2 regions of the Roseburia sp. AM51-8 genome follow, and region 1 is predicted to be linked to the other one. Evidence: predicted binding sites of a transcription regulator. Region 1 holds the regulator's gene; the other holds the start of a gene.

Evidence for each region. Region 1 encodes HrcA, which represses chaperone genes, less so after heat shock. Its sites were predicted from a motif close to TGTTAGCACTCNNNNNNNNNGAGTGCTAACA; they were not measured.
Region 2: the regulator HrcA is predicted to act here: its motif matches at 4,649-4,679, upstream of DW996_RS06705 (Hsp20/alpha crystallin family protein).

Annotation. Positions count from the first base shown of each region.
Region 1 covers NZ_QUEY01000001.1:249,842-265,229, reverse strand. Annotated here, with positions in the region: gene dnaK (molecular chaperone DnaK) at 1-866, opposite strand, end outside; gene grpE (nucleotide exchange factor GrpE) at 937-1,578, opposite strand; gene hrcA (heat-inducible transcriptional repressor HrcA) at 1,599-2,627, opposite strand; gene hemW (radical SAM family heme chaperone HemW) at 2,830-4,032, opposite strand; gene lepA (translation elongation factor 4) at 4,038-5,849, opposite strand; gene spoIIP (stage II sporulation protein P) at 5,925-7,037, opposite strand; gene gpr (GPR endopeptidase) at 7,142-8,047, opposite strand; gene rpsT (30S ribosomal protein S20) at 8,235-8,498, shown strand; gene holA (DNA polymerase III subunit delta) at 8,570-9,547, opposite strand; gene rpsU (30S ribosomal protein S21) at 9,630-9,806, opposite strand; gene alaS (alanine--tRNA ligase) at 9,958-12,642, opposite strand; gene DW996_RS01290 (vanadium nitrogenase) at 12,662-12,820, opposite strand; gene DW996_RS01285 (MarR family winged helix-turn-helix transcriptional regulator) at 13,026-13,493, shown strand; gene DW996_RS01280 (MATE family efflux transporter) at 13,490-14,818, shown strand; gene rnhA (ribonuclease HI) at 14,835-15,350, opposite strand; gene DW996_RS01270 (MBL fold metallo-hydrolase) at 15,362-15,388, opposite strand, start outside.
Region 2 covers NZ_QUEY01000002.1:595,220-610,607, forward strand. Annotated here, with positions in the region: partial or broken gene DW996_RS14815 (FAD-dependent oxidoreductase) at 1-970, shown strand, start outside; gene DW996_RS06685 (hypothetical protein) at 1,331-1,729, shown strand; gene DW996_RS06690 (alpha/beta hydrolase) at 1,831-2,841, shown strand; gene DW996_RS06695 (cytidylate kinase-like family protein) at 2,913-3,509, opposite strand; gene DW996_RS06700 (GTP pyrophosphokinase) at 3,701-4,600, shown strand; gene DW996_RS06705 (Hsp20/alpha crystallin family protein) at 4,834-5,280, shown strand; gene DW996_RS06710 (DMT family transporter) at 5,408-6,274, shown strand; gene DW996_RS06715 (arginase family protein) at 6,285-7,073, shown strand; gene glmS (glutamine--fructose-6-phosphate transaminase (isomerizing)) at 7,633-9,453, shown strand; gene DW996_RS06725 (alpha-glucosidase) at 9,671-11,620, shown strand; gene DW996_RS06730 (transaldolase family protein) at 11,646-12,332, shown strand; gene DW996_RS06735 (NAD(P)-dependent oxidoreductase) at 12,360-13,217, shown strand; gene DW996_RS06740 (DUF4867 family protein) at 13,230-13,925, shown strand; gene DW996_RS06745 (sulfite exporter TauE/SafE family protein) at 13,929-14,729, shown strand; gene DW996_RS06750 (fucose isomerase) at 14,813-15,388, shown strand, end outside.

The DNA of each region.
Region 1 (15,388 bases):
ATGGCTGTTCTTTCTACAAGGTCATGTGTTAATTCATCGAATTTAGCACGTGTTAAGTTCATATCAAAATGCTTTGGTCCTTCTGCTGTTGCAGTGATGAAAGGCAAGTTGATGTTTGTTGTTGTTGCAGCGGAAAGTTCTTTCTTAGCCTTCTCTGCTGCTTCTTTTAATCTCTGGAGAGCCATCTTGTCAGTAGAAAGGTCAACGCCTTCTGCCTTCTTGAACTCATCCAGCATCCAATCTGTGATCTTCTGGTCGAAGTCATCGCCACCAAGACGGTTATCACCACTTGTTGCAAGAACTTCGATAACGCCATCACCGATCTCAATGATAGATACATCAAATGTACCACCACCTAAATCATAAACCATGATCTTCTGCTCATTTTCATTGTCAAGACCATAAGCAAGTGCTGCTGCTGTAGGCTCGTTGATGATACGCTTTACATCAAGACCAGCGATCTTTCCGGCATCCTTTGTTGCCTGACGCTGCGCATCATTGAAATATGCAGGAACTGTGATAACTGCTTCTGTGACAGGCTCACCCAGATAGTTCTCTGCATCGCTCTTTAACTTCTGTAAGATCATTGCTGAGATCTGCTGTGGAGAATACTTCTTACCATCGATGGTACGACCATTGTCTGTACCCATATCTCTCTTAATAGAAGAAATTGTCTTTTCTGCATTTGTAACTGCCTGACGCTTTGCAGGCTCACCGATCAATCTCTCTCCTGTCTTTGTAAATGCTACAACAGACGGTGTTGTTCTTGCACCTTCCTGGTTGGCGATAACGGTTGGCTTACCACCTTCCATAACTGCTACACAAGAGTTTGTTGTACCTAAATCAATACCAATAATTTTTCCCATGATTTTTTCCTCCTATTTATCATCACATTGTTATTGTCTTTATTTTAAATTAGCATTGCTACCAATTTGACTAGTTTGCAACCTTGACCATGCTATGACGAAGCACTGTATCGTGATACATATAGCCCTTTTGGAACTCTTCTACGATCTCGCTCTCGCCGGCTTCTTCATCCTCCACATGCATCACTGCGTTGTGGAAATTCGGATCAAATTCATTGCCGAGCGCCTCGATCGGACTCACGCCTGCTTCCTCCAAGGAAGTCATCAGTTGTTTGTAGATCATCTGCATACCTTGTGCAAATGGATCTTCGCTCTCTTCCATGCCCTTAAGACCTCTTTCAAAGTTGTCAACGACCGGAAGGATCTTTTCCAAGATGCTCTTTGCTCCCACTTCATACATCTGTGATTTTTCTTTCTCAGAACGTTTGCGGAAGTTCTCGAACTCGGCCATCTGGCGTCTGACCTTGTCGGTCAGTTCTTCGATCTGTGCATCCTTTTTGTCTTTCTTTTCTTTCTTTTTGAAAAAGCCTCCATTTCCTTTTTCTTCCTCAGCTTCTTCTGCGGATTCTTCTTTTTCCTCCGCCTCCTCTTTGGTATCAGCGGCTTCTCCTGCCTCTGTACTTTCTGTATCTTTTTCTTCGGAAGTCTCTGTCTCGACTGTCTCGTCTACTTTGACTTCTTCCCTATCTTCCTGCTTCTTTTCCTCTGCCACTTTTACATCTCCTTCCTATGTCATTCCCTTTTCAAGATCTTGTCAAGCTGCGACTTAAGATTTTTCAGGTTATCCATGACATTTTCGTAATCCATACGCTTTGGTCCGATAATTCCTATCGTGCCCTTCACGCCCTCACCTAATTCATAGGTGGCTGTCACGACGCTGCAATCTTTCATTGTCTGGATCGGTGACTCATTTCCAATATATACCTGAATGCCGGTTTCTTCATCTCCCTGTGTCTCAGAGATCAGATCTGCCAGCGCCTGCTTTTCTTCAAAAGCACTGATCAACTCACTTGCTCTCTGGGAATCGGAAAGTTCCGGATATTTGAAAATATTCGTTGCTCCACTCGTATAAATCTCCAGATCGTCATCTTCGTGAATCGTCTCAGCCACGGTATTTAAGACTTGTGCAATGATCTCTTCGTGAATACCCGCCTGCTCTTTCATCTTGGTGATGAGCCCTAAGTTGATCTCATCGACGGTAAGCCCGTTCAAGTTGGTGTTCAAGAGCATGTTGAGTTTCAACATAGTCTCATTGCTCAGAGGTTCCTCAACCGGAATGATCTTGTTCTTTACGATGTTGCCTTCCATAACGACCACCGATAAGATCTGGTGTTCATCTACGGCAGATAACTGTACGAACTTGAGACGGTTGCGCTGGACACTCGGTGCAGATATCATCGTGGCGTACTGCGTATTGTTGGCAAGTACCTTGACGACCTGTTTTAAGAGTTGTTCCATCTTCTCCGTCTTTTCGATCATCAGATCCTTCATCTCGGTCACTTCCCGATCCTTGACTTCCATCAAGTGATCTACATAGAAACGGTAACCCTTATCGGAAGGAATACGTCCTGAAGAAGTATGCGGCTGTACGATGTAGCCCAGTTCCTCAAGATCCGACATCTCATTACGAATCGTAGCAGAACTCAGATTCAGATCTGACATCTTGGAAATGGTACGGGAACCAACCGGCTCTCCGGTTTCCAGATAGTTCTGTATGATGGCGTTTAAAATTTTCTCTTTTCTCTCACCTAATTCGTCCATCGGATACCTCATCTGATTTCCTTGTTTCTAAGATTGTTAGCACTCATTAACTTAGAGTGCTAATATCTTTAAACCTAATGTATCACTGCCCTTTTGCTTTGTCAACACTTCTCACAATTTTTTTTATTTATTTTTGTGAATTTTTTGTGGCGCAGGGACGCTCCTTTTGCCACATGGACTGTCCCCTTTGGCGCAGATGATCTTACAGGAGGAACTGTGCCAGGGCATAATTGCTCAGATCCATTCCCTTGTCGGTCAAAAAGATCCGCCCCTCTGCCACTTCTAGCAAAGCCTCCTGCCGCAAATGTTTGATGGTCTCGCCATAGACGGACTCTATCGAGCAGGAAAAGCACTTGGCAAAATCCTCTCTGGTAACTCCTGCATTCATGCGCAGTCCCAAAAACATAAATTCTTCCATGGCATCTTTTTTAGAAAGACTCGTTACTTCCTGCCATAAAGGCGACGTCAGATTTTCTGTTTCTTCTATATTATTAGAAGACAATTTGTCCGCACACAGATCCATATACTGATAGATGTCCCGCACATTTGCCATACGACGGTCGCTTACCATGGAGGCTGCGCCAATGCCAAGTCCCAGATAGTCGCCCCGCCGCCAATAAACGGTATTGTGATAGCAGGCATAACCTTCCCTGGCATAGTTGGATATCTCATATTGCTGATAGCCGTGTGCGATCAAAACGCTTTGTGCCATCTTGGACAGGCGGTATTCCTCGTCCTCGTCCGGCAAAAATTCTGTTTTCATCCCAGCATGCTGCTTGACCGCATCAAATTTATAGCGATCATAAAAAGGGGTTCCTTCTTCCACGATCAAAGAGTAGGCAGAGACATGTTCCGGTCGCAGGGCAATGACCTGCTCTAAAGTATGCATCAATTTTTCCGGGGTCTGTCTCGGCAATCCTGTCATAATATCCACGTTCAGATTGTAAAATCCGCTTTTGCGTGCCATATCAAAAGTCCGCAAAAACTGTTCGTAACTATGGATCCGTCCCAAGAGACGCAGTTCGTCATCATTAGCCGATTGCAGACCGATGCTTAAACGATTGATCCCCATCTTACGGTATGCGCTAAATTTTTCCATCGTTACCGTTCCCGGATTACATTCCATGGAAATCTCAGCATCCTGACCGATAGTAAATTTTTTATGTAGGGCATCCATGATCTTTCCCATATCCGATGCATCCAGCCAGGATGGGGTACCGCCACCAATATATATAGAAGAAACAGCAACTGATCGCAGTTGCTGTCCCATGTAAGCGATTTCTTTACAGAGGCTTTCGGCATATCTTTTTTGTATGTCATTATCATAGGCTCCTGATAAAAAATCGCAGTAATCACATTTTTTTACACAGAATGGAATGTGTAGATAAAGACTGACCTCTTTCATATTTACTAATCCTCGTCCAATTTTAACACGCTCATAAACGCCTCCTGCGGGATCTCTACATTGCCCACCTGGCGCATACGCTTCTTTCCTTCCTTCTGTTTTTCAAGCAATTTCTTCTTTCTGGAAATATCACCGCCATAACACTTGGCAAGCACATCTTTTCGCATAGCCTTGACCGTCTCTCTGGCAATGACCTTACTGCCGACCGCTGCCTGGATCGGGATCTCGAACAAATGACGCGGGATCTCTTCTTTTAATTTTTCACACATCTTGCGCCCACGTTCGTATGCCGTTCCACTGAATACGATAAAGGAAAGGGCATCCACTTCTTCCTTATTGATGAGGATATCCAGTTTGACCAGATCAGACTTGACATAGCCCTTCATCTCATAGTCAAAAGATGCATAGCCGCGGGATCTGGATTTTAAGGCATCAAAGAAATCATAGATGATCTCATTCAAAGGCAGGGTGTACTTGAGCAGGGCACGCGTTTCTTCCATATACTCCATACTGATGTAAGTTCCGCGCCTCTCCTGACACAGATCCATAATGGCTCCGATATACTCGCTCGTCACCATGATCTCCGCCTCTACGACAGGTTCTTCCATGTATTCGATCTCTGACGGATCCGGCAGATTGGATGGATTGGTCAACTCGATCATGGTGCCATCCGTCTTATACACACGATAAACAACGCCCGGTGCCGTTGTCACCAGATCCAGATTATACTCTCTTTCCAGTCTCTCCTGGATGATCTCCAGATGCAAAAGTCCAAGGAAACCACAGCGGAAACCAAAACCAAGGGCTACCGATGTCTCCGGTTCAAATTGTAAAGATGCATCATTTAACTGCAATTTTTCCAATGCGTCTCTTAGATCCGGGTACTTGGCTCCATCCGCCGGATACAGACCACAGTAGACCATAGGATTGACCTTTTTATAGCCCGGCAAAGGTTCCTTGCACGGATGCTTCTTGTGTGTGATCGTATCGCCCACGCGGGTATCTTTGACGTTCTTGATGCTGGCTGTCATATAACCGACCATGCCAGCAGAAAGTTCATCACAAGGGATAAATTGTCCGGCTCCAAAATAACCGACTTCTACAACATCCGCTGTCGCGCCTGTTGCCATCATCAGCACCTGATCTCCGGGACGAAGCGTTCCCTCCTTGATACGGCAAAAAACGATCACGCCCTTGTATGCATCATACAAAGAGTCAAAGATCAATGCCTGCAGCGGTGCCTTTGGATCACCGGTCGGTGCCGGCAATTTGGTAACGATCTGCTCTAAGACTTCCTCTACATTCAGACCGGTCTTGGCAGAGATCAGCGGTGCATCCTGCGCCTCTAAGCCGATCACATCCTCGATCTCGTCTTTGACACGCTGCGGCTCCGCACTTGGCAGATCGATCTTGTTGATGACCGGAAGGACATCCAGATCGTGATCCAATGCCAGATAGACATTTGCCAACGTCTGCGCCTCGATTCCCTGTGCCGCATCCACCACCAGAATAGCGCCGTCACATGCCGCCAGACTACGCGATACCTCATAGTTGAAATCCACGTGTCCCGGTGTGTCGATCAAGTTGAAAATATATTCTTCCCCGTCTTTTGCCTTGTAGATGATACGCACCGCCTGAGACTTGATCGTGATACCACGCTCACGCTCCAGATCCATATTATCCAAGACCTGTGCCTGCATCTCACGATCGGTAAGCAGGCCCGTCATCTCAATGATACGGTCTGCCAGTGTTGACTTGCCGTGATCGATATGGGCTACAATACAAAAGTTACGAATTTTGCTCTGATCTATTGCCATGAAAATTTATCCTCCGCATTTCCTATCGAAAATTTGCTCATTTGGTTAGATTATACCATAGGAATACGCGTCTTCTCAAGTGTGCGATTGTCCCAATAGTACATAGGCAAGGATATTGGCGAGCGGATCCATGGCATTATAGACCTCCTCAAAGGTGTTGGTCTGCGCCCCCACCTCGATCAGCATGGACTTGGGGCACATATGCATATTATAACGATAGCCCTTCAAAAAGACCGGTCTGGTAAAGCCCGGATACAGTTCTGCCGCCGCGATCTGCATTTGCAGAGAAGTTGCCAGATTATCCTGCAGATTCGGATTTTGCAGATAATCGATCGGACCGGTCGATGTCGTTCTGCTCAGCCCATTGAAGAACATGATCTTTGCCGTCTGCTTGCCACCTATATCCGTCACCAGATGGACATCATCCCCCACACCATCTCTATGTAGATCGATCACAACCTGTATGGTCGGATTGTCCGCCAAGACCTGCCTGATCTCCGGTTCCGCGTTGGAATAGGCATAATCGCGCCCATCCACGTCATATTTGCCCCGATGATGCAAGACAGGAATCCCATAGGTATCCTGCAAAAGGCTTGTCAGGCGATCCCCCAGCCCCATGACCGTCATCCCTTCCGATCCATCCGAGTCCACAAATCCTTCTTGTGAATGTGTATGATAGATCAAAATGACTGGTCCTCCCACATTTGTATCAATGGTCAGATCTTTTGCTAAAAGTTGCCCCGGATTCAGTTCCGAGGAATCGATCGTCGTTGTGCGGTCAATCCGATAAAAGTTTTTGACCAGATAATCAAAGTCCAGCAGTTTATCCCGATTGACCTCTGCCTGCTTTGTCCAAACCGGTGTCGCTGTAGCAGCCACATTTTCTGCCCCGGCCGCAGCGATCGGATCCTGTGTCTCCTCCTCATCCCCATTTGCCTTTTGCGCATCTGCACTGATTTCTATGTTGGCATTTTTTGTATCTTCTTGCTTGCCGGAATTTTCTATGGCAGCCAGCAGAGTCAGTTCATCTTTTGACTCATCTTCCCCATAGACATATGCCATGACCGGTGTTGCCAATTCCATCTGCTGTAAGAGCAGGTCTGACAAAGATGCCTCTGTCGTTTGAAAGCAGAACACCGGCACACATAATTTTAATAATTGATAATACAAAGACCACTTGGCACTCACAAATCTCTCCTTTTCCCCACGCACCAATATATGCGTTTTTTTTCGAGATATGCCTGCCTATGCCAAAGGGGACGCTCCTTATGGCAAAAGGAACGTCCCTGTGGCTAGACTCTTGGGACAAAAGTCATGTTGAGTCCTTCCGATATCGTAAAACTCAGGCGGTTGACCGCCTCGTCAATGTCTTTGGATGTCACATACATGGTATTTAACTTGGGTGAGATCAGGCTACGCACAGAGGCTTCCATCTCCTCCGGTTCTGATTTGTTTTCCTCCATGAGCCCCATACAAAAATCCGCAATGATGGTCGCTGCATCAACGACTGTCGGAATACCGATCGCGATCACAGGGATGCCCAGATGCTCCTCGGTAATGGCATTACGGTAATTGCCAACACCGGATCCCGGAATGATGCCTGTATCTGTGATCTGGATCGTCCGGTTGAGCCTTTTGATGCTGCGCGCGGCAAGCGCGTCCACTGCAATGACCAGATCCGGCTTGGTTTCGGCAACAATTCCACGCAGGATCTCCACGGTCTCCATGCCTGTCTGCGCCATGACCCCCGGCACAATGCCACTGATACTGCAGCACTGATCCAGTTCCACCAGATATTTTCCGAACTCCTCCAACAAATGTCTGGTGATAAACAGATGATCGATCACTTTCGGACCCAGGGCATCCGGCGTGACCTCCCGGTTTCCCAAACCAATGACTAAGATCTTGGCATTTCTATAATCTTTTGGCAAAAAGGTCTTCAACTGCTCGGAAAAGATTTCCGAGATTTCCCGATGGTAGCCGCCGTCTTCTTCCATCATCTGATCCGCTTCGATACTGACATAAGTCCCCCGCGGCTTTCCCAGTGTCTTTGCCGCCTTTTGTGTGTCAATGCATACTTTTGTGATGACCACATCCTCGCCTCTCTTTTTCTTCTCCACCCGGATCCCGGATACTTCCTTCCCATCCGGTCGTTTTTCCGATGTTTCCACCGCAAGGTCTGTTCGAATCTGAAACATCCCGCATCATGCCCTCGTTTCTTAAAATCTTTTCCTTATTGTTTGCACTTTTTTATGAAATATGTATTGACAGACAAGGCTTACTGCTCTAAAATAATCTAGTATGTTTGTAACAGACTGTCCGTGTCCGGCTTTGTTACAACAGAGTTACTATTATTTTTATATCAAGACATTGGAGGTGTACAGATTGGCTAACATTAAATCTGCTAAGAAGAGAGTATTAGTTACAGAGATCAAGACTGCTAGAAATAAAGCAATCAAGTCTAAGGTTAAGACTTGTATCAAAAAGGTAGAAGCAGCCGTTGCTAACAAGGATAAGGAAACTGCTAATGAAGCACTCATCGTTGCTATTTCTGAGATCAACAAGGCAACAAGCAAGGGTCTCTACCACAAGAACAATGCAGCAAGAAAGGTATCTCGTCTTACCAAGGCTGTTAATTCTATTGCTTAATTTTTTGAACATAAACAAAAAGAAACACCAGTACCGTCATACTGGTGTTTTTCTTTACGCGTTTTTCCGGTTCAACCCGCCCATTTGATCATCAGCATCTCGACTGCCAACTGGTCATTGATCCGTCCTGTCTTTGCTCTCTCATCCAGATCTGCCGCATCTTCCAATAAAGCCCGGATCTGTTCCATGGTAAAATTCCTTGCAAGTCCCAGATTCTTTCGCACAATAAAATCACGGATGCCCATCTTGCCTGCGATCGTCTGTACATTCATCCCCTGCGATGCCATATCCTTCATGACGTACATCTGGTCAAACTGTCGGATGATCAGCGCCAGAATACGGATCGGCGGTTCCTTTGTCGCCAGCATATCATGATATAAATCCAATACCTTTGGCAGATTCTTGGATGCCACAAAAGAGATCATGTCAAAGACCTTGGTGTGCACCTGTTTGGTACAGATCGTCTCCACATCTTCCAAAGTGATTCCATCCTTATCATATACATAAGAAAGAAGTTTTTCCATTTCCATATCCATGTGATCCATGGAATCATTGCTGCGCTCAAAAAACTCATTCCAAGCATCCCGTGTCATCGTCTTTCCCGCCGCCTTGACACGCGCCATCATCCAGGAAGTCAGCATCCTCTCATCTGGCATGGAAAAATCCACCGCACTGCCTGCCTTTGCGATCGCTTTGTAAGCCTTGGAACGTTTATCCACGTCACTCTCCACAAAGACCATGCAGGTCGTCTCCGGGATATTGGAAAAATAGTCTGCCAAAGTCTCCTGTGAAGACTTAAAGAAACCGGAATCCTCAACCAGTACCACCCGTCTGTCTGCAAAAAAAGGCATAGTATCCGCAAAACTGATGATCTCCTCTATGGATGAATCCTTGCCCTCATACTTGGCAAAGTTCATGGTATCGCCCTGCCCCATGAGGGCTTTGGTTAATTTGTCCCGATATTGCTTCTTAAGATAATCCTCATCTCCATATAAAAGATAGGCTGCTTTAAATTGTCCTGTTTTGATATCTTCATCGATTGTTTTCATGATTATTATTATACCCGATAACGCTCGAAAAAAAAAAGAGATGTGACTTGCATCACATCTCTTACTAAACGCAATTTCAATTTTAGTTGTATTTACGTTTTCTAGCAGCTTCAGACTTCTTCTTACGCTTTACGCTTGGCTTTTCATAGTGCTCTCTCTTGCGGATCTCCTGCTGGATACCTGCCTTAGCACAATTGCGCTTAAATCTACGTAATGCGCTATCTAAAGATTCGTTCTCTTTAACTGTTACACTTGACATAGTCTTACACCTAACCTCCCTCCAGTTGGGTATTGTGCATATTCAACTGTTTGGGTAAATATCTTTGCACAGTAAAATATTATAGCATAAAATAGCGACACGTCAACAGTTTTCTTCAGAAACTGTCAATTTCTTCAACAGCAGATCAGCCTTAAGCCAACTGCCCTGCAAGTGCATCTGCTACTGCTGCGATAGCATCCGGAATGCCTGCCGGATTCTTACCGCCTGCCTGTGCCATATTTGGACGACCGCCGCCGCCACCGCCTACAAGACCTGCGATCGACTTGATCAGGTTTCCTGCATGAGCACCGGCTTTCATGGCACCGTCGGTTGCCATAGCAACGAGATTGACCTTGCCGTCCTTTGCAGATGCAAGTACAATCACGCCCTCGCCCAGTTTATTCTTAAGATCATCGCCCAGATCACGCAGACCATTCATATCTACACCGTCAACAGATGTTGCTAAAAGTTTCACACCAGATACTTCTACCACGGAATCCATAACATCACCAAGAGCACTCTGTGCTGCCTTTGCCTTTAAGGATTCGTTTTCGCTCTGGAGTTCCTTGACCTCAGCCATAAGTTTTTCCAGACGCTCTACCAGATTTGCTGGAGTCGCCTTTACGGTCTTGGCAGCCTTTTGCATCTCTGCTTCCATATTTGCATAGTAAGCAAGTACATTATCTCCGGTCAGTGCCTCGATACGTCTGACACCGGCAGCAACGCCATTTTCAGAAAGAATCTTGAATGCCATGATATCTCCGGTATTGGCAACATGAGTACCACCGCAGAATTCCTTGGAGAAATCGCCCATGGAAACCACACGGACCTTCTCGCCGTACTTTTCGCCAAAGAGTGCCATAGCACCGGTCTTTTTGGCTTCTTCCTGTGTCATGATCTCTGTTACGACCGGCAGATGCTCTGCGATCTTGGCATTTACCATATCCTCGACCTGTTGTAATTCCTCCGCTGTCATAGCAGAGAAATGCGTAAAGTCAAATCTGGTGCGCTCACCGTCCTGAAAAGAACCGGACTGTGCTACATGGTTGCCCAATACCTCCTGCAAAGCCTTCTGCAATAAGTGTGTTGCAGAATGGTTGCGGCAGATATTCATACGATTGGTCTTGTCCACAGACAGGGTCACTTCCTGTCCGACCTCGATCATGCCCTGTTCCATATGTCCGACATGACCATACTTGCCTCCAACAAGTTTTACGGTGTCATCTACGATGAACTTGCCGCCATCTGTATAGATCACGCCCTTGTCACCTTGCTGACCACCCATGGTAGCGTAAAATGGTGTCACATCACATACGATGGTTCCATTCTCGCCCTCAGCGATGCGGTCTGCAAGTTCAGATACCACCTTGCCCTCGGCATCTTCTTTTGCCGTAGCCAGTACTGTCACCTTACCGATATCCTCCAACTTGTCGTATCCGGTAAATTCGGATGTGATGGAAAGGTCTACATTTTCAAATACAGATGCGTCTGCGCCCATATAGTTGGTTGCTTTACGAGCGGCTCTTGCCTTCTGACGCTGTTCTTCCATACAGGCCTGAAATCCTGCTTCATCATAAGAGAATCCCTTTTCTTCCAGGATCTCCTGTGTCAGATCTACCGGGAATCCATAAGTGTCATACAACTTGAAAGTATTCTCGCCGGAAAGTTCCTTGGATCCCGCTGCGACCATGTCCTGCTCCATCTGTGCTAAGATGGCAAGACCCTGATCGATCGTTTTATTGAACTTTTCTTCTTCTTCGGTCAGCACCTTGAAGATGAACTCTTTTCTTTCTTCTAATTCCGGATAACCGTCCTTACATTCCTCAATAACCGTATTGGAAAGATTTGCAAGGAAAGAATCCTTGATGCCAAGCATTCTGCCGTGACGTGCTGCACGACGGATCAGACGACGGAGCACATAGCCGCGTCCCTCATTGGATGGCATAACACCGTCAGATACCAAAAATGTTGAGGAACGGATGTGGTCTGTGATCAGACGGATGGAAACATCATCCAAGGCATCTACCTGATATTTCTTGCCACAGAGTTCGCAGATGCGGTCACGGATAGCCTTCATGGTATCAATATCAAATACAGAATCTACATCCTGCATAACAACTGCCAAACGCTCCAGTCCCATACCGGTATCAATATTCTTCTGCTCTAACTCGCTGTAGCCACCCTTGCCATCGCCGTAGAACTGTGTAAATACGTTGTTCCATACTTCCATGAAACGGTCACATTCACAGCCGACCTTACAATCCGGTTTGCCACAGCCGTATTTTTCTCCACGATCATAATAGATTTCAGAACACGGTCCGCAAGGTCCTGCACCATGCTCCCAGAAGTTATCACATTCTCCGGTCTCCGGGTCACGATAAAAACGAGTGATCTTTTCTGCAGGTACACCGATCTTTTTGTTCCAGATTTCAAATGCCTCGTCATCCTCTCCATAGATAGATGGGTAGAGACGGTCCGGCTCCATGCCGAGAACTTCTGTCAAGAACTCCCATGACCATGTGATCGCTTCTTCCTTAAAGTAATCCCCAAAAGAGAAATTACCAAGCATCTCAAAAAATGTCAGATGGCGTGCTGTCTTACCAACATTTTCAATATCTCCTGTTCTTACACACTTCTGACATGTTGTCACACGACGTCTTGGTGGGATCTCCTGTCCTGTAAAATATGGCTTAAGTGGTGCCATACCGGCATTGATCAGTAATAAACTATTGTCATTGTGTGGTACTAGGGAAAAACTCTTCATGGCAAGATGTCCCTTGCTCTCGAAGAACTCCAAGTACATTCTTCTTAATTCGTTTACTCCATACTTCTTCAACGTATCTTCCTCCGAAACTCTATTCTTGAGCAGTTGTATCTTCTGCTACTGTATTTTGCTGCGCATTCTTCGCATTTTTTCTCTTGGCTAACTTAACGCCAAGCATCGCTCCACATACAGCGATGGCTACCAATATAACGAATAATATCAGATAAGACAAAAAACTGCTTACGATCATATCTTATGCCTCCTTATGACATGGTATTTGTAACATTACTATTATATAGAAATCATATCTTCATTTCAAGATGCTCTATCCATTATTTTACTTCTGCCAACTTGGTCTTTGCCATTTTTTCTATCGCATCAAAAGTCCTTGACATAAGTACGAAATCGGACTATGATCTTCCAAGTACGAAATCAGACTTAAGGAGTGATCTACGATGCAAAATTCATCTATAACCATGAATACTGCTCTCAAAGAATACAATCGCATCTTTCGGGAGATCAATTTAATTTATCAGGAAACTGCGCAAAGCCTTGGACTTTCCCACAGTGCCTTTGATATCTATTATGCCATCTGCCAGTTGGGCGACGGCTGCCGTCAAAAAGATATTGCAGACCATACCTTCCTTTCCAAACAGACCATCAACTCCACCATTCATCAGATGGAAAAAGACGGACTGATTACCCTGCGTCCGGGCAAGGGACGTAGTAGAAACATCTATCTCACCCCACTCGGTCAGGACATCATTTATGCAAAAATACGTCCTGTCATCGACTGTGAGAACCGCTCCTTCGATACCATGACACCCGCGGACGCAGAAGTCCTGCTCCAATCAAGTAACACGTATATTTCGCATCTGCGCGCCGCTTTTTCAGATCTATTAGGAAAGGACACGAAACAATGAAGATTCAACTTTCAGAACATTTTACTTATAGCAAATTACTCCGTTTTACATTTCCATCCATCATCATGATGATCTTTACCTCTATCTATAGTGTCATTGATGGATTATTTGTATCAAACTTTGCCGGCAAGACCGCACTTGCCGCCATCAATATCATCTATCCTTTTATCATGGCTGTCGGGGCACTCGGCTTCATGATGGGAACCGGCGGCAGCGCTCTCGTCGGCAGACTGCTTGGTGAGGGAGAAAAAGAAAAAGCCAACAAGACCTTCTCCCTCATTGTATATACGACAGCCATAGTAGGCATTCTCCTGTCCGCTCTGGCTTTTCTTCTGGTTCCAACAGTATCCAGACTCTTTGGAGCCTCCGGACAGTTACTGGATTACTGCATTTTATATGGAAGAATCTGCTTTCTCTCCATGCCCTGCTTTATGTTGCAGAATGTTTTCCAGTGTTTCTTTATTACTGCTGAAAAGCCGCGACTCGGACTAGACGTCATCCTGTCTGCCGGCATCACCAACATGGTTTTAGACTTTTTGTTTGTCGCTGTTTTCGGACTTGGTTTAAAAGGTGCTGCGATCGCAACCGTCTGCGGCGAGATTATTGGCGGACTGGTTCCTATCCTGTATTTTGCTGGAAGAAATCACAGTCTTCTACGCTTGGGACGGACTTCTTTTGATGCCGGATCCATTCTCAAGACCTGCACCAATGGTTCCTCCGAACTTATGACAGAACTCTCCTCCTCCGTCGTTACTGTACTCTACAATACGCAGTTGATGAAGATTGCCGGAGAAAATGGTGTTGCTGCTTATAGTACGATCATGTATGTCAACTTCATCTTTGTAGCCATATTTTTAGGATACTCCCTCGGCAGTGCGCCGATCATCAGTTTCCATTATGGTGCCGGTAATCACGACGAACTCAAAAATATGCGCAAAAAAAGCCTGCGTCTCATCGCAGTCTGGGGCATTGGCATGACCATTATTTCCCATATCTTCGCCCTGCCTTTTGCCCGCTTCTTCGTAGGTTACGACTCCGAACTTTTAGCCATGACTATACACGGATTCCGCATCTATGCCTTTGTATATCTGCTTAACGGCTTTAACATATTCGGATCTTCCTTCTTCACAGCGCTGAACAACGGCATGGTCTCTGCTACTATATCCTTTCTGCGCACGCTTGTATTTGAAGTCATCTGCATTCTGCTTTTGCCGGTCTTCTTTGGCATCGACGGTATCTGGTCTGCCGTATTAGTCGCCGAAGCACTTGCTTTGTGTGTGACCAGTTTCTTTCTTATCACAAAAAGATCCCGCTATCACTACTGATAGCAGGATCTTTTCTTTAAAATGGCAGAGCCATCTGTTTTTCATCTGCAGCAATGAGTGGCACATCATCTAATAAATATGCTTCCGGCTGGTCTGCCGCACTGGTTGCGAGTTGATCGCACCGCTCATTCTCCGGATGTCCGTCATGGCCTTTGACCCAGACAAATTGCACCTGATGTGGTGCTTTTGCCTCTAAAAGAGTTTTCCAAAGATCGACATTTTTGACCGGCTTCTTATCTGATTTCACCCAGTTCTTTTTCAGCCAATTGTCGACCCAATGCTGGTTAAAGGCATCCACAACATACTTGGAATCAGAATAAATGGTCACCTGACAAGGCTTGTTGAGTGCCTGCAAAGCACGGATAACGCCCAGAAGTTCCATTCGGTTATTGGTTGTCTTCTTGTAGCCACAGGACAATTCCTTTTCATGCAGATTTCCCGCACTGTCTCTCACCTGTAAGATCGCACCATAGCCTCCCGGTCCATCAGGATTGCCTCTTGCTGCGCCGTCTGTAAAAATTGTAACATGCATTTTCTTTTCTCCTAATTCAAGTCAAATATGATATTCTC
Region 2 (15,388 bases), on a different contig from region 1:
TTCCGGTGACACCGTTGTTATCGGCGGTGGTAACGTAGCCATCGACGTATCCCGTACCGCAGTTCGTTGTGGATCTCCTAAGGTAACACAGGTTTCTTTGGAGACACGTGATATCATGCCGGCACTTCCGGAAGAGATCGAACTGGCTGAATCCGAAGGTATCGCATTCGCAGGCGGATGGGGACCAAAGGAGATCCTTACAGAAAACGGTAAGGTGACCGGTATCGTATTCAAGAAGTGTACACAGGTTAAGAATGCAGAAGGACGTTTTGATCCGAAGTACGATGAGAACGAGACTATGACAATCGCATGTAGCAACGTCATTCTTTCCGTAGGTCAGGCAACCATCTGGGGTGACCTCTTAGAAGGTGAAAATGTCGAGTTTAGAGGACCGGCTCCGGTTGCAGACAAGGTTACCTTCCAGACAAGTGTTCCGGATATCTTTGTCGGTGGTGATATGTTCTACGGACCAAGATTTGCTATCGACGCTATCGCATGTGGTAAGGAAGGCGCAATCTCTATCCATAGATATGTACAGCCGCATTCATCACTTACGATCGGTCGTGATCCAAACTACTTCTTAGAGTTGGATAAGGATGATATCAAGGTTGAGAACTACGACAACACCGGTCGTCAGACAGCAGTAATCAAGAAGAATGCAGATGGCAAGTTGACCTTCCGTGATATGAAGGAAACCTTTACCGAAGAACAGGTGAAGGCAGAGACAAGCCGTTGCTTAGGCTGTGGTGCGTCTATCGTTGATCCGAACAAGTGCGTAGGTTGCGGTCTTTGTACAACCAAGTGTGAATTTGATGCGATCAAACTTACAAGAGACAATCCAAAGGCTTCTACTATGCGTAAGTCAGAGGATAAGTTGAAGTATATTCTGCCAAATGGTGCTGCACAGGCAATCAAGCGTCCATTTATCAGAAAGACTTCGAAAGAGACTGCTTGGTATGTTGAAAAATAAGATATAAAAAAATAGACACTCTCCCTGTTGGTATGTGATACTGACAGGGGGAGTGTTTTTGTATTTGACGAAAGTAAACCAGAAACTAGTTTTGTAATCAACAAAAATTTTAATAGATTTTTGCTATGTCTTGTAATCGGATTGCTTGGATGTGGAAAGGCAACAGGTGTGTCAGAGGCAGACCAATACTTTGGAACTTATATGACAGATGATGGTTTGACAAGTGCTATGACAAAAGGAGTATCGCGGAAGTCTTCTTTTGACAGAGAAAGATGGTCAGTGGCTGGTAGATGATGTGGCAAAGCAGTAGTGAAAATCAGTTTTTCTATAAATGATTATGGTACTTAGGGGGGAAAAGAATTGAGAAAGAAAAAAATCATACAGTGGATGTCCATCATTTTATTGCTTATCTATGCGGTTATCTTTGTTATCATGCTGGTTAATTTGGGGATGATGCAGCAGGCGGCAGAGGACATGAGCAGCGGTGTTCTTGCAACGACAAGGGCAGCGGTTTATTATGCCCTGATTCATGGTGGATGTAATTTATGTTTCAATGCTATGGCACTCTTGTCCTTGAAATATAGAAAACTTACGATACCAACTATATTTGTGGGACTGCTAATTTCTGTCGTTATGTGCTTTGTATCAAATTATTTGTTAGGAACGTATTGGAATAGTTCACTCGCCTTTGTTCTGCGGATGGTTATGATAGTATTACTGTCCTTACTTTATCGGGATACTATCAAGGACAGGTACTAACCCATAAATAAAGCAGATCCCTGCAGGGCGCATCTTTATTTCTCTGGCAGAATATGGTACAATGCTCTGACAGAATTTGTTTTTTAAGGGAGATAAGTGCTATGAGTGCTATGCCGGGCAACAACTGGGGAGAAATTTTTTACAATCTGCTTGTTATTTATTTGTTTTTGTCATTGGTGCTGACTTGTTATTCGGTCATCCGTATGTATATTGTTAAGCATTTCTGCAATGGCGTAAAATATGGCAAGGCGCGTATCAAGCAATTGACAGCCCAGGGACGTTTTCGTCAGTTGCCGGTCTATTCTCTGGACGAGATTTATGAGGATAAAGACTTGGGAACTGTTCGTTTGAGTGTATTTCCGAATGATTCCGGAGAAAAGACAAAATATGTGCTGATCTTACCGGGCGGTGGCTACGCGCATTGTGTGACACGAGAAGAAGGCTATCCGATCGCGGCAAAGTTTAACGAGATGGGATATACCGCTTTTGTATTAGAATATCGTACCGGCTTTCACTGTACCCCATATGCACCGATGGAGGATGTATCGCGTGCAATCAAGCATATTGAGGAGCATCAGGTTGAGTACAACATCGACCCGGAAGGCTATGCCCTCTGTGGTTTTTCAGCCGGAGGCAATCTTGCGGGCATCTATGCCAGCCATAATCATGGATATGAGGAGTATGGCACACGCCGTCCGGCAACTATCATGCTGGGTTATCCGTGGACCAATATGCAGCACTGGCTGGATCACCCATATTGGAATATCTGGAAAGGAATCATGGGTGTCTGGCTGTCTGAGCGTGGCTTTATCTATATGTTCGGCCGTTCCTGCAATCATGAAAAGAGAGAGTCTTTATGTGTGCAAAAGCAGGTGCGAGATGATTATCCGCCGACCTATATTTTTTCCGGTGGACGTGATGTACTCGTTCCGGCGTCCCATCATGCTGAGGTCATGGTAGATGCGCTCGAAGACCATCATATCAAGTACCGTTATCGCAGGTTTTTCGCCCTGCCACATGGCATCGGTCTGGGGCTGGGAACCAGTGCAGAAAAATGGTTGAAAGAGGCTGTGGATTTCTGGCAGGAAAATGTAGCAGAAAAAGAAAATTGAGACGAGGTAAGTGCATATATAAAAAGTGGGTACCAAGGATGGAAAATCCGAGGTACCCACTTTTAAAATGCTTATTTTTTGTTGTAGAGTTCGCAGATAATGTGAACACAGGTTTCTTCGCCGAGTTCCCCACTATCTAGGGCTACATCGTAATTGTGGTAGTTGCCCCACTGCTGATCGGTGTAGTATTTGTAGTAGGTCTTACGTTGCTTATCCTTTTTGGCAAGACGTTTTTCAATGCCGACATTCTTAATCTCGCCATAGCGTTTGAGAACACGCTCTGTACGATGTTCCATGTCAGAATGGATAAAGACGTTCAGACATTTGACGTCCTCTTTGCGCAGGATATAATCCGCACAGCGTCCGACAATGACGCATGGTCCTTTGGCTGCACAGTCAAGGATGACGCGCTTTTGCGCGATGAAGATCTCGTCCTGTGGACTTTGGAAATACATGGCACTGGCTGCTGAAATGTCAAACCATTTATTCGCAGAGGTAGAGTATTCGCCCTGTTCTTCGATCAATTCTTTGGCATAGCCACTTTCTTCTGCCACGCGTGTCACAATTTCCCCGTCATAAAATGGTATACCGAGTTTGGCTGCAACCTTTTCGCCAATGCTGTGTCCGCCACTACCAAACTCTCTACTTATCGTTATTACTGGGTACATATGCATTACCTCCCTTCTTTCTTACCCTTATTATATTTAAAATTGTCAGAAAAATCAATGCGAAATCTCGGAAGATTTGTTAAATTTGTCCTGCAATTATAAACTTTATTTAATAAAAAGTTAATATCCAGTTCACCCACTTTTACCGGAAATTGGATATAATAAGAAAGTAAGTTAGGGGGATTGATAGTATGTCAAGCGCAGCGAGAGCAGTACGAAAACAGACCGTGGCATCTGTAAATATGGGGACAGATGCAAAGACAAAGAACAAGGGGAAGAAAATGAAAAAGGGGAAACAGGATATGGAAGAAAGACAAGAAGAAACAATCGAACAGGATATAGAAGTGCAGGAGACCTATGAAGAAGAACGGGGTTCAACGGCATACCAGACCGTCGATGGTAGGGCAGAGACGATCGAGGTCTATGAACTCATGACCTCACAGGCGACGACCGGGGAAGATATGCGTCATATGGCGGATATCCATGATGAATTTATGCACACCATGGATCCGATCCTTCGCATGTATAATGCGGCTATGAACGTTACGGAAACCCGTATGAACATCATCAAGGATGAGTTCAAGTATCGCGGACTCCGCTGCCCAATCCATCATATTGATACGCGATTAAAGTCTATGAAGAGCATTGTCGGCAAGTTGGAGAAAAAGGACCTGGATCTTTCTTTGAATGTTGCCTGCAACAATATCTATGATATTGCCGGAGTTCGTGTCGTATGTCCTTACATCAAGGATGTATATCTGATCCGTGACCGTTTGATGGCACAGGATGATGTACATATCATGGAGATCAAGGACTACATTGCCAATCCGAAAAAGAACGGCTACCGCAGTCTGCACATGATCATCCGTGTGCCGGTCTATTTTATGAATAAGAAGCAGTTCGTACCGGTCGAGGTGCAGATCCGTACCGAGGCCATGGATATGTGGGCAAGTCTGGAACATGATATCAAGTACAAGTCCCTGTATCAGGATATCGGTGTGGATTTTACAGGTGAGTTATTGGAATGCAGCAAACTCATCTATCAGGCAGAAGAGAAGATGGAATACATGAATAATGTGTTGGAGGGATAGAAAGTTCTATTGACTGACAATAAGATAAAAAGTGTGAAGAATATGTGAAATTAGCACTCACCTCTTGACAGTGCTAATAAATGGTGCTATAACATAGTCAGAACAAAGGAAGAGGGAATAAAAAGAGAACCAGATGTTCCCCGAGTTTCCTTAACAACTTCGTTCCAAAGAAACAAGGTAAACAAGCATGAGGTGTTGCCAGAGGCGGCACGGTAGAAAAGGAGAGATGACTTATGTTAATGCCTAGTATTTTTGGAGAGAATTTATTTGATGAGTTTGATAACTGGATGGACGCTTCCTTCCATGATGTTGACAAGGCTTTGTATGGTAAGCATGCGAAGAACATGATGAAGACAGATGTCAAAGAGACAGAGAAAGGATACGAAGTCGATATTGACCTTCCGGGATTTAAGAAAGATGAGATCCAGTTGGAATTAAATGATGGTTACCTGACCATCAGTGCAGAAAAAGGATTGGATAAAGACGAGGAGGACGAAAAGAAACACTACCTGCGTCGTGAGCGTTATGCCGGCAGCATGAGCAGGAGTTTCTATATCGGTGAAGGTATCACCGAGGAAGATATTCATGCGAAGTATGAATATGGTATCCTGAAATTATCTATTCCGAAGGAGCAGCCAAAGGCGGTTCCTGAGAAACACTTCATTTCCATTGAAGGATAATCGGACGATCCAGAGCCGGTGCTTTCGGGCACCGGTTCTTTTTTTGTCCTTTTTTCCTGTTTGTAACCTTATTTGTCCGGGTGTGCTATAATGAAATGAAATGTTTTATGATAGGAGTTAATCACACATGAAGATCAATGAAAAATATAAGGGGATTTTCTATATTATCCTGGCGGCATTTGGTTTTGCCTTTATGAATTTATTTGTCAAACTGGCGGGAGATCTTCCGGCGATCGAAAAAAGTTTCTTTCGGAATCTGGTCGCCGTCTTTTTTGCCTTTGTTGTCATGAAAAAGGAGCATATAGCCTTTTCTATTCCCAAAGGCAGCGGCAAGTATATCTTCTTTCGTTCCCTTTTTGGAACCATCGGTATTTTTGCAAACTTTTATGCGATCGGGAAACTCTATATTGCAGATGCATCCATGCTCAATAAGTTATCCCCTTTCTTTGCCATTATCTTTTCTTATTTCCTATTAAAAGAGAAGATTCAGCCATACCAGTTGATCTGTGTGATCACGGCATTTATCGGGGCACTTTTTATCCTGCGCCCGGGCTTTGACAGCGTTGCAACTTTGCCTGCATTTATTGGTATGATCGGCGGTATGGGAGCGGGGCTTGCCTACACTAATGTGCGCATTGCGTCCAAGCATGGAGCCCCGGGACCGCTGATCGTCTTTTGCTTTTCCGTATTTTCCTGCCTGTGTGCCGTTCCTTTTATCATCGTCGATCACCAGCCTCTTGCCTGGTGGCAATTGGCATCCCTTTTGATGGCGGGACTTTCCGCAACGCTGGGACAGTTCTCCATCACGGCGGCTTATACCTATGCGCCGGCGAGCGAATTATCCGTCTATGATTATACGCAGATCGTCTTTGCTGCCCTGCTTGGCATCATCTTCCTTGGGGAAGTGCCGGATGTTATCAGTATTCTGGGTTATCTGATCATCTGCGGCGCCGGTATTGTCATGTTTTTGATCCGCAAGAAAAAAGAAGCATAAGAGGGTAAATATGAAAAAACTCATGGTTGTTATGCATATGTCCGGGGCATATGCCGAGCAGACATTTTATAAAGAAAAGAAAGAGGGCTGGCAAATATGTCAGATCACTTGTCAGGATATCGAGGGGACAAATTGCTACTGCGATGATGCGGCAAAAGAAAGCCTGCGTGAGAGGGTAAGACCTTATTCTTATGAGGGCATACATTTTTTGGATTCCGGAAATTATCACTATCTGTCCCTGTTCTGGCTGGAAAAGATAAAAGAACCTTTTTCTTTGATCTTATTTGATCATCACCCGGACTTACAGGCTCCGTCCTGGGGCGGTATCACCTCCTGCGGCGGTTGGGTAAGGGAAGCACTGCTGACCAATGAAAAGTTGCAAAGGGTATATCTTGTGGGTGTGGATGCGCATCTGATTGAGGACGTACGCGCAGAAGATGAGGCAAGCAATAAAGCAGGCGTGCAAATGTCTGATGCGACAGGAAATACGATATCTGCAAAGAAATTGTGGGAAAAGATCCGGATCGGCATGCCGGATTTTTTACAGGAAAAGCATCCCATCTATGTCTCTTTTGACAAGGATGTTTTGCGTGAAGAAGATACTGTCTGCGACTGGGATCAGGGAGATATGACTCTGGATGAAGCAGTGGAAAAATTGCAGGAGATCAGGGAAAGAGCAGACAAAATTCTTGGTATGGATATCTGCGGGGAGGATGCGCGCTGGAAGCAGACACAGGGGGCGGGCACCTGTCAGATCAATGACCGGTGCAACCGGAGACTTGTGGAAACGCTGGAATAAGCACTTTTATCTAGCAAGGAACACAGAGGAATGTGCCGAAATGCATGTTCATGCCTTACACAAAAAAAGAAAGTGATGCAACGCACACATCACTTTCAAGTAAGGGGGAGTTATGAAAAAGTTATGTTCTTGTCTTTCGACATTATTTATATTACAGGTCAGATGTGACGAAACTGTGTTGCCTTTATTAAAGAAATATGAAGAATTTCAGAAATAAAATTTATAGTTTTCATATGCTGATAGCAGGCATATAAAAGCGGCGCAGTTTGACATTTTTATGGAGGCAGTATATAATCTCACGGAGAACTTTGACAAGTGAATAATTGATAATATGTGACACATTGTCCTCATTTTAGCGCCAGGACCTTAGAAAAAGGTCGACGAGGAGAAGGGTTATCGATAATTCGGCGGATGCCCTTCCGTAGATCTCAATGCGACATATATTGGCAAATATGTGGGTAACTACAAAACAAATCCAATATAATGAGAGTAAGAAAAAATAATTGCAGTCCGGTGGATCATCCGGCTGCTTCGTATAGAAAGAATGAGGATTTAAAATATGTGTGGAATCATAGGATTTATTGGAAATGATGCTTTAAATGGCATTTTAAACGGGCTGGAACTGCTGGAATACAGAGGTTATGACAGTGCGGGATTTGCTATCCGAAGAGCCGGCGAGAGCCAGCCGGAGATTCACAAATGCCAGGGACGTGTCAAAGACCTGCGGGAGATTTCTCCGAAAACCGGTGACTATACCTGTGGCATCGGTCATACAAGGTGGGCGACCCATGGCGGCGTGTCTGATACAAATGCGCATCCACATCGTGTGGGAAAAGTAACTCTGGTCCACAACGGGATCGTGGAAAATTACAAGGAACTGAGTGAAGAGTATGAGGTGGAAGACCAGTTGGTATCAGAGACGGATACCGAGGTGGTAGCGGCTCTTTTGAACAAGTTTTACAAGGGAGATCCGAACGAAGCCATCCGCAGAACGGTCAAGAAATTAAAGGGTACCTATGCTTTAGTGGTCATGTTTGATGATATCCCGGATACCATTTATGCGACCAGAAACGTAAGCCCGATCGTTGTGGCAAAGAACGAGGAACTGACCATTCTGGCATCCGATCCGGCTGCCTTGTACGAGTATTCCAAGGAGTTTTTTGTCTTGGATGAAAAGTGCATCTTAAAGGCGACCAAGGCGCAGGTTTCTGTTGTTGATTTCAATGGACAGGAAGTGCAGCCGAAAATGCAGGTCGTTGACTGGGATGCAGGAAACACCGGCAAGCAGGGCTATGCTTATTATATGGAAAAAGAGATCAACGAGCAGCCGGAGGCTTTGAAGCGGATCCTGACAAACTACCTGGTGGATGGCAGTATCGATCTTGGCTATGAAGGGGCTGTTGATAAAATGCTGACCTCTTTTAACCGCGTCTGCATCGTAGCATGCGGAACCGCTTTGCATGCAGGCATGATGGGAGCTCATCTGTTTCGGAAATGGCTGGGTATTCCGGTCGAGACAGAGATGGCATCGGAATTTATCTATTCGGACACCGTCTTGGATAAGGGCACACTCTTTATCGCAGTATCCCAGTCCGGCGAGACCATTGATACCATGGAAGCATTAAAGAAAGCGAAAAAAGAAGGCGCTGCCTGTCTGGCAGTCTTAAATGTCAGAGGTTCATCCATTTCCCGTATCGCAGATTATACGCTTTATACCGATGCGGGACCTGAGATCGCGGTTGCCAGCACAAAGGCATATACGACCCAGTTGATGATCTTTTATCTTCTGGTATTGCGCTGTGCATCTTTGCGGGGCAGGATGACAGAGGCGGATCTGGAGCATGCACTGGAAAATCTCAGAAGAGTGCCGGATGCTATTACCCAGGTCATTGCCATCAAAGACGACATCCATCGTCAGGCTAAGGAAGTGATCATGGCAAGCGACCTCTTTATGATCGGTCGCGGCATGGATTATCTGGTTCTGCTGGAGGGAGCCTTAAAACTCAAGGAGATCTCTTACATCCATTCCGAGGCATATGCTGCCGGAGAATTGAAGCATGGACCGATCGCCCTGATCACAGACGGAACACCGGTCATTGCAGCAGCGACCCAGACCAAACTGATCTCCAAGGAACTTTCCAATGTAAAAGAAATCAAGGCGAGAGGTGCCAATGTCGTGCTCCTGACCAAGGAAGAACTGAAAGCGGACTTTGCCCAGAGCGATGAGTATCATGTGATCGGTCTGCCAAATCTGGACGACGAATATATGTCATTCCCGGAGATCGTTGCTTTGCAACTCTACTCCTACTATGTGTCAGCAGATAAGGGGCTGGACGTAGATAAGCCAAGAAACTTGGCAAAAGTTGTAACTGTAGAATAAAATCGAAAAAAATAAGGACAATGTCATATTATCAACACAGGTCAAAGAATTGGGAAAGCAGGTATATCTGCTTTCTCTTTTTTATGCAGATATCAATTATTTAATAAGTTTAAAAAATATACTTGCATTTTACTGATCTAGGTTCTATAATTAGTTAAACGAATTAAAAAATTAAAGCGAGGGGGTTTTTACAATAAGAATTGAAGAGATTTTAAAAATGGAAGTAAGCATTGGTTCCGGGGAGAATCAGTTTTCCATGTCCAGAGGAAGTTTCAAGTACAAACAGAAGATTTCCGGGAAAAGAAAACTGACCTTACAGAATCAGGAGAAGACCGAGGAGGGCTATCTTTTGACCTATGTAGATCCGAAAGGAAGCAGTGCCAAAGAGCAGGTACATCAGTTTGCCGTGACCCAGCAGGGTTCACAGATCCGTCTGGCTTATGTGGGAGAGGAAAAGCCGGGGGTCAATCGTTACTGGCTGACCTTTGTGACCAATCCAAAGGAGCATATCTACGGTTGTGGGGAGACCTATTCGGAACTAGATTTGAAAGGACAAAATGTACGTATCTGGGTGGCAGAGCATCAGAACACCGGACGTATTTCCAAAAAGATCATTAAGGAAAAGTTACTGGGTAAGCACCCGGACAAGAAACTTTCCTTTGACCAATACGAATCCTACTATGCACAGCCGACCTTTGTTTCCAGTGACAAATATTATGTGCATTGCGATATCAATGCCTACAGCGAGTTTGATTTTACCGATGCCGGAAAGATCACCTTATATTTCCAGGAGCCGCCGGTCATCATCACAGACAGCGGTCAGGATTTTGCAGAGGTATCCCGCAAACTGACAGGACTCCTTGGCAGACAAAAGGCATTGCCGGATTGGTTATATGACGGCGTGATCCTGGGTATCCAGGAGGGAACAGATGTTGTAGATGCCAAGATCAAAAAGGCAAAGGAAGCAGGCGTTCCTGTGGTCGGTGTCTGGTGTCAGGACTGGTCAGGCTGCAGAAGAACCGGTTTCGGCTATCAGGTCATGTGGAACTGGGAGTGGGATCAGGAACTTTATCCGGGACTGGATAAAAAGATCGCAGAATGGAAAGAAGAAGGTGTCCGTTTCTTAGGCTACATCAATCCATTCATTGCCATTGAAAAGGACTTATATGCATATGCATCTGAGCACGGTTATTGTGTCCAGGATCGCGAGGGCAAAGATTATCTGGTGACCATTACGACTTTCCCGGCAGCTATGGTTGATTTTACCAACCCAGAGGCATACGAGTGGTACAAGGGACTGATCAAGGAAAATATGATCGGACTTGGCATGGGTGGCTGGATGGCAGATTTTGGTGAGTATCTGCCGATCGACGCTGTGCTTTACAGTGGAGAGGATCCGGCGATCATCCATAACCAGTGGCCGGCGATCTGGGCAAAGATGAATCAGGAAGCCGTTGCAGAATGCGGCAAGGAAGGTCAGGTATTCTTCTTTACCAGAGCAGGACATACCGGAACGATCGCACATTCCCATATGATGTGGACGGGCGATCAGCATGTTGATTGGTCTATTGATGACGGACTGCCGGCAGTGATCCCGGCGACCTTATCTCTTGCTATGAGCGGTTACGGTATCGCCCATTCGGATGTCGGCGGTTATACCACCATCATGCATATGCGACGCAGCAAGGAATTGCTCTTGCGTTGGGAGGAAATGAATGTATTTTCACCACTCTTCCGTACCCATGAGGGCAACCAGCCGGTCAACAACGTGCAGTTTGATGATGACGAGGAACTGTTGGCGCAACTTGCCAAGTGCGGCAGGATGCATGTCGCTTTAAAAGATTATCTCAAGGGTCTGGTGGCTGAGGAGATCAGCGATGGCACACCGGTCATGCGCCCACTCTTTTATCATTATGATGAGGCAGAAGCCTACACCGAAAAGACAGAGTATCTTTTAGGCAGGGACCTTCTGGTAGCACCGGTTTATGAAGAAGGCGCAAAGAGCCGCACGATCTATCTGCCAAGCGATGGCTGGGTCAACATTTTTGACGGCAAGGAATATGCAGGCGGACATATGATCGTGGAAGCACCGATCGGCAAACCACCGGTATTTGTTAGAAAAGACAGTAAAGACTACGAAGCACTCATGCAAGTAGCCCAAGCATAAAATTTATAAAAAGGAGATTACGAAAATGAAGTATTTTTTAGACAGTGCAAAAATTAACGAGATCCGTGAGGCATATGACACATTTGGTATTGATGGTGTTACAACAAACCCAAACCACATCATGTTGTCCGGTAAGCCATTCAAGGAAGTTTTAAAAGACATGGTAGAGTTTGTAGAGGAAAAGGACATCGTAGGTTATGAAAAGTTCCCAATCTCTGTTGAGATTAATCCACATCTGGATGATGTAGATGAAATGGTGGCTATGGGCTCGGAGATCGCTGCCATGTGCGACAACTTTGTCATCAAGATCCCTTGTACACAGTCCGGTATCACGGCCGCAAGAATTCTGGAGAAAAAGGGTGTCAGAACCAATGTGACCTTAGTTTTCTCAGCATCACAGGCTATCGTTCCTGCAAAGAATGGTTCCCTTTTCGTTTCTCCATTCATCGGATGGAAGGAAAACAGTGGTGAAGACTGCAAGGAATATATCCAGGATATCGTTGATATTTACAAGAATTATGGATTCTATGGCAAGACCCAGATCATCTGTGCAGCCGTTCGTAACGGTAAGCAGTTTGTTGACTGCGCAAGAGCAGGTGCTGATATCGTGACCGCAGGATTGCAGGTATATAAGGACAGCATGTATCATCCATTTACAGATTACGGCATGGCAAAATTCCAGGGCGCATGGGATAAGACAGTCACAGAGTAAATTTGCAGGAAAATCAGGAGGTAGGTAATGAAGATCGGATTTATCGGACTCGGCATCATGGGCGAGTCCATGTGTGAAAATATTGTAAAGAAGCATGACGACAAGGTATATGTTTTTGACTTTGTCGAAGCAAAGGTAAAGCAGTTGGAGGCAGTGGGAGCCGTAGCATGCAGCAGTTCCAAGGAAGTAGCGGAACATGCAGATGTCATCATTTCCATGGTGCCAAAGTCAGAGCATTCCAGAAGTGTCTACAATGAAGTCCTTCCGGTACTGGATGCTACAAAGACCTGTATCGATATGTCAACGATCGATCCGTCTGTTTCTGTTGAGATCTCAGAGATGGTCAAGGCAACAGGCGCACAGTTTATCGATGCCCCGGTTGTTAAGAGTAAACCTGCAGCTATTGCAGGTAAACTCGGTATCTATGTCGGTGGTGACGAGGCTACTTTTGAGGCTATGAGGCCAATCCTTTCTTATATGGGAGAAAATGTGATCCGTATGGGAGACAACGGCAAGGGGCTGGTCATGAAGATCTGTCACAACGCTTTGGTTTCACAGATCCAGAACGGTGTCAACGAGACATCTACTTTGGCGGCAGCCAACGGCATCGACATCATGACTTTTGCACAGGCAATCTCCTATGGTGGAGGTCAGAACTTCTACCTGGATTCTAAGAAGGAGCCGATCTCAAAAGAGGATTATACCACAGCATTTTCTATCGAAAATGAATACAAGGATGTCAATATCTGTATGAACCTTGCAAAAGAATGTGGCGTATCCATGCCGGGCGAGGAAAATGCACTTCGCGTTTATCAGGCGGCTATGGATGCAGGCTATGGAAAGGAAGATTTCTGCGCAACGATCAAGGTCGTAAGAGAGCAGTAAAGGGATAAAAAGATGGAGTTATTGGAAGCGTTAAACGCATGTAATGATGTGAAGATCTATTCGGTTGAGGATGCAGAGTTTTCCTCCTTCGGACGGATTATCAAGGGATATGATTTTGAAGAACTGGAAACCTATATGAATCTGACGTCACAGATCCCGGAAGATGGAAATGTCTATGTGGCCTCGGTGGAAGAGATGGAGAGCGAGCCGGTAGCAGAACAGATCGCTGCAAGTTTTTACGGTGGTATGCCGATCCAGATTGGTTATTGTAATGGCAGAAATACGACATACAATGGCTTTGAATATCATAAAGGCAGTGAGATCAATATCGCGATCACGGATTTTATGCTGGTCTTAGGACATAATTATGATATCTGTCACAATACTTATGACGTATCGCAGGCGACGGTTTTCTTTGTACCGAAGGGAACGGCAATCGAGATGTACCAGACCACGCTTCACCTGTCTCCTCTGCGCGTGACGGACGAGGGATTTAAGGACATCGTTATTTTGCCGCGGGGAACCAATACCCCTTTGAGCCAGGCAGAAAAGCAGGCAAAGCAGCAAACCGGGGATGAGGAAGCCATTCTTTTGTTACAGAGGAACAAATGGGTCATTGCGCACCCGGATCGTGAGCCTCTGATGAAGCAGGGAGCCCATGGCGGTGTGACCGGGGAGAACAAGGAATTGTTCTATCCAAAGGAGTAAGTTATGTCCGAAATACTGTTTTACATAGTGATCTTTTTGGCAAACATTATCCAGGGTATCACAGGGTTTGCGGGAACGATCCTGGCAATGCCTTTTTCTATCCATCTGGTGGGCTATTTGGTCGCAAAGCCGGTATTAAATGTGCTGGGGATCATCGCCGGCATATATGTTGTCGTGGGTGGTTATAAGAATGTAAATATCAGAGAACTAAAGCGTGTGACCTGCTATATGGGCATTGGTATCATCGTCGGTATTCTGGTAAAACATTTCTTTACCGGACACGAACGTCTGCTGTATGCGGCGCTGGGCATCTTTGTCATAGGTATCGGTGCACGAGGTCTGATCGCTTTTGGCAAGTACGCATGGGAAAACGGCTTTGGTATCATGGATAAAAGTCCAAGAAAGTCCAAAGGGTCTACCGAAGAACGAGAGCATTACATTGAAAAGGGCATGACGGCGAGTGCCAGAGCCTTGCTTCTTTTTTCCGGTGTCGTGCATGGTATCTTTGTCTCCGGCGGACCACTGATCATCACCTATTTGTCCAATCACACCAAAAGCAAGGAGGAATTCCGCAGGACGGTATCTGCGATCTGGATCATCTTAAACAGCATGATCCTTGTCAGCGACATCATGGCAGGTTACTACACTATGAACACCATACGGATCCAGGCAATCTCTGTGCCGTTTTTGTTTGGCGGCATGTTTTTGGGCGGTATTTTGTTTAAACGGATGAGTCAGACGGTTTTTACCGTGCTGACCTATATTCTGCTCTGCATTGCCGGAATCAGTCTTTTGTGTAAATGATGTTTTGAGGCTTTTGGTTGACCAGAGCAAATAATATGAAGAAAAATGTACATAGATGATGTGCAAAAAGGAGTTATAGAAAGATGAAAAAAGAATTTCAGATAGCATATGTACCGATCGGTGTACCGACCTTTCATTTGGAAAGTGCACAGAAGGAATTTGATAAATCGGTGGCTTTGATCAAGAGTCTGACGGATGCCTGTGTCTTTCCAAAGGAGATGCTCTTATCCATTGACCTTTTGGATGCATTTTTGGAAGAGTGCCAACCGGATCTCGTGATTTTACAGAACATTACCTTTGCCAATGCAGCCTATGCAAGCGAGGTATTAAAGAAACTGGATTGCCCGATCCTTCTTTGGACCCTGCGTGAGCCGGCCATTGATGGCGGCAGACTCCGCTTGAATTCGCTGACTGGTGCCTACTCTGCAGCAAATGCCATTAAGGCGTTCCGTAAGGAGCCGCTCAACTATATCTTTGGCTCACCGGAGGAGGAAGAAGTCAGGGCGAAAGTTGGCGCAACCATACGCGCTGCAAAATTAAAATACGATATGCGTCATCTGACGGTAGTAGCGGTAGGACATACACCGCAGGGCTTTGGGTTTGGACGCGCGCTGGATCTGGAAATGCTGGAAAACTTTGGAGCAAGTTTAGAATCCATT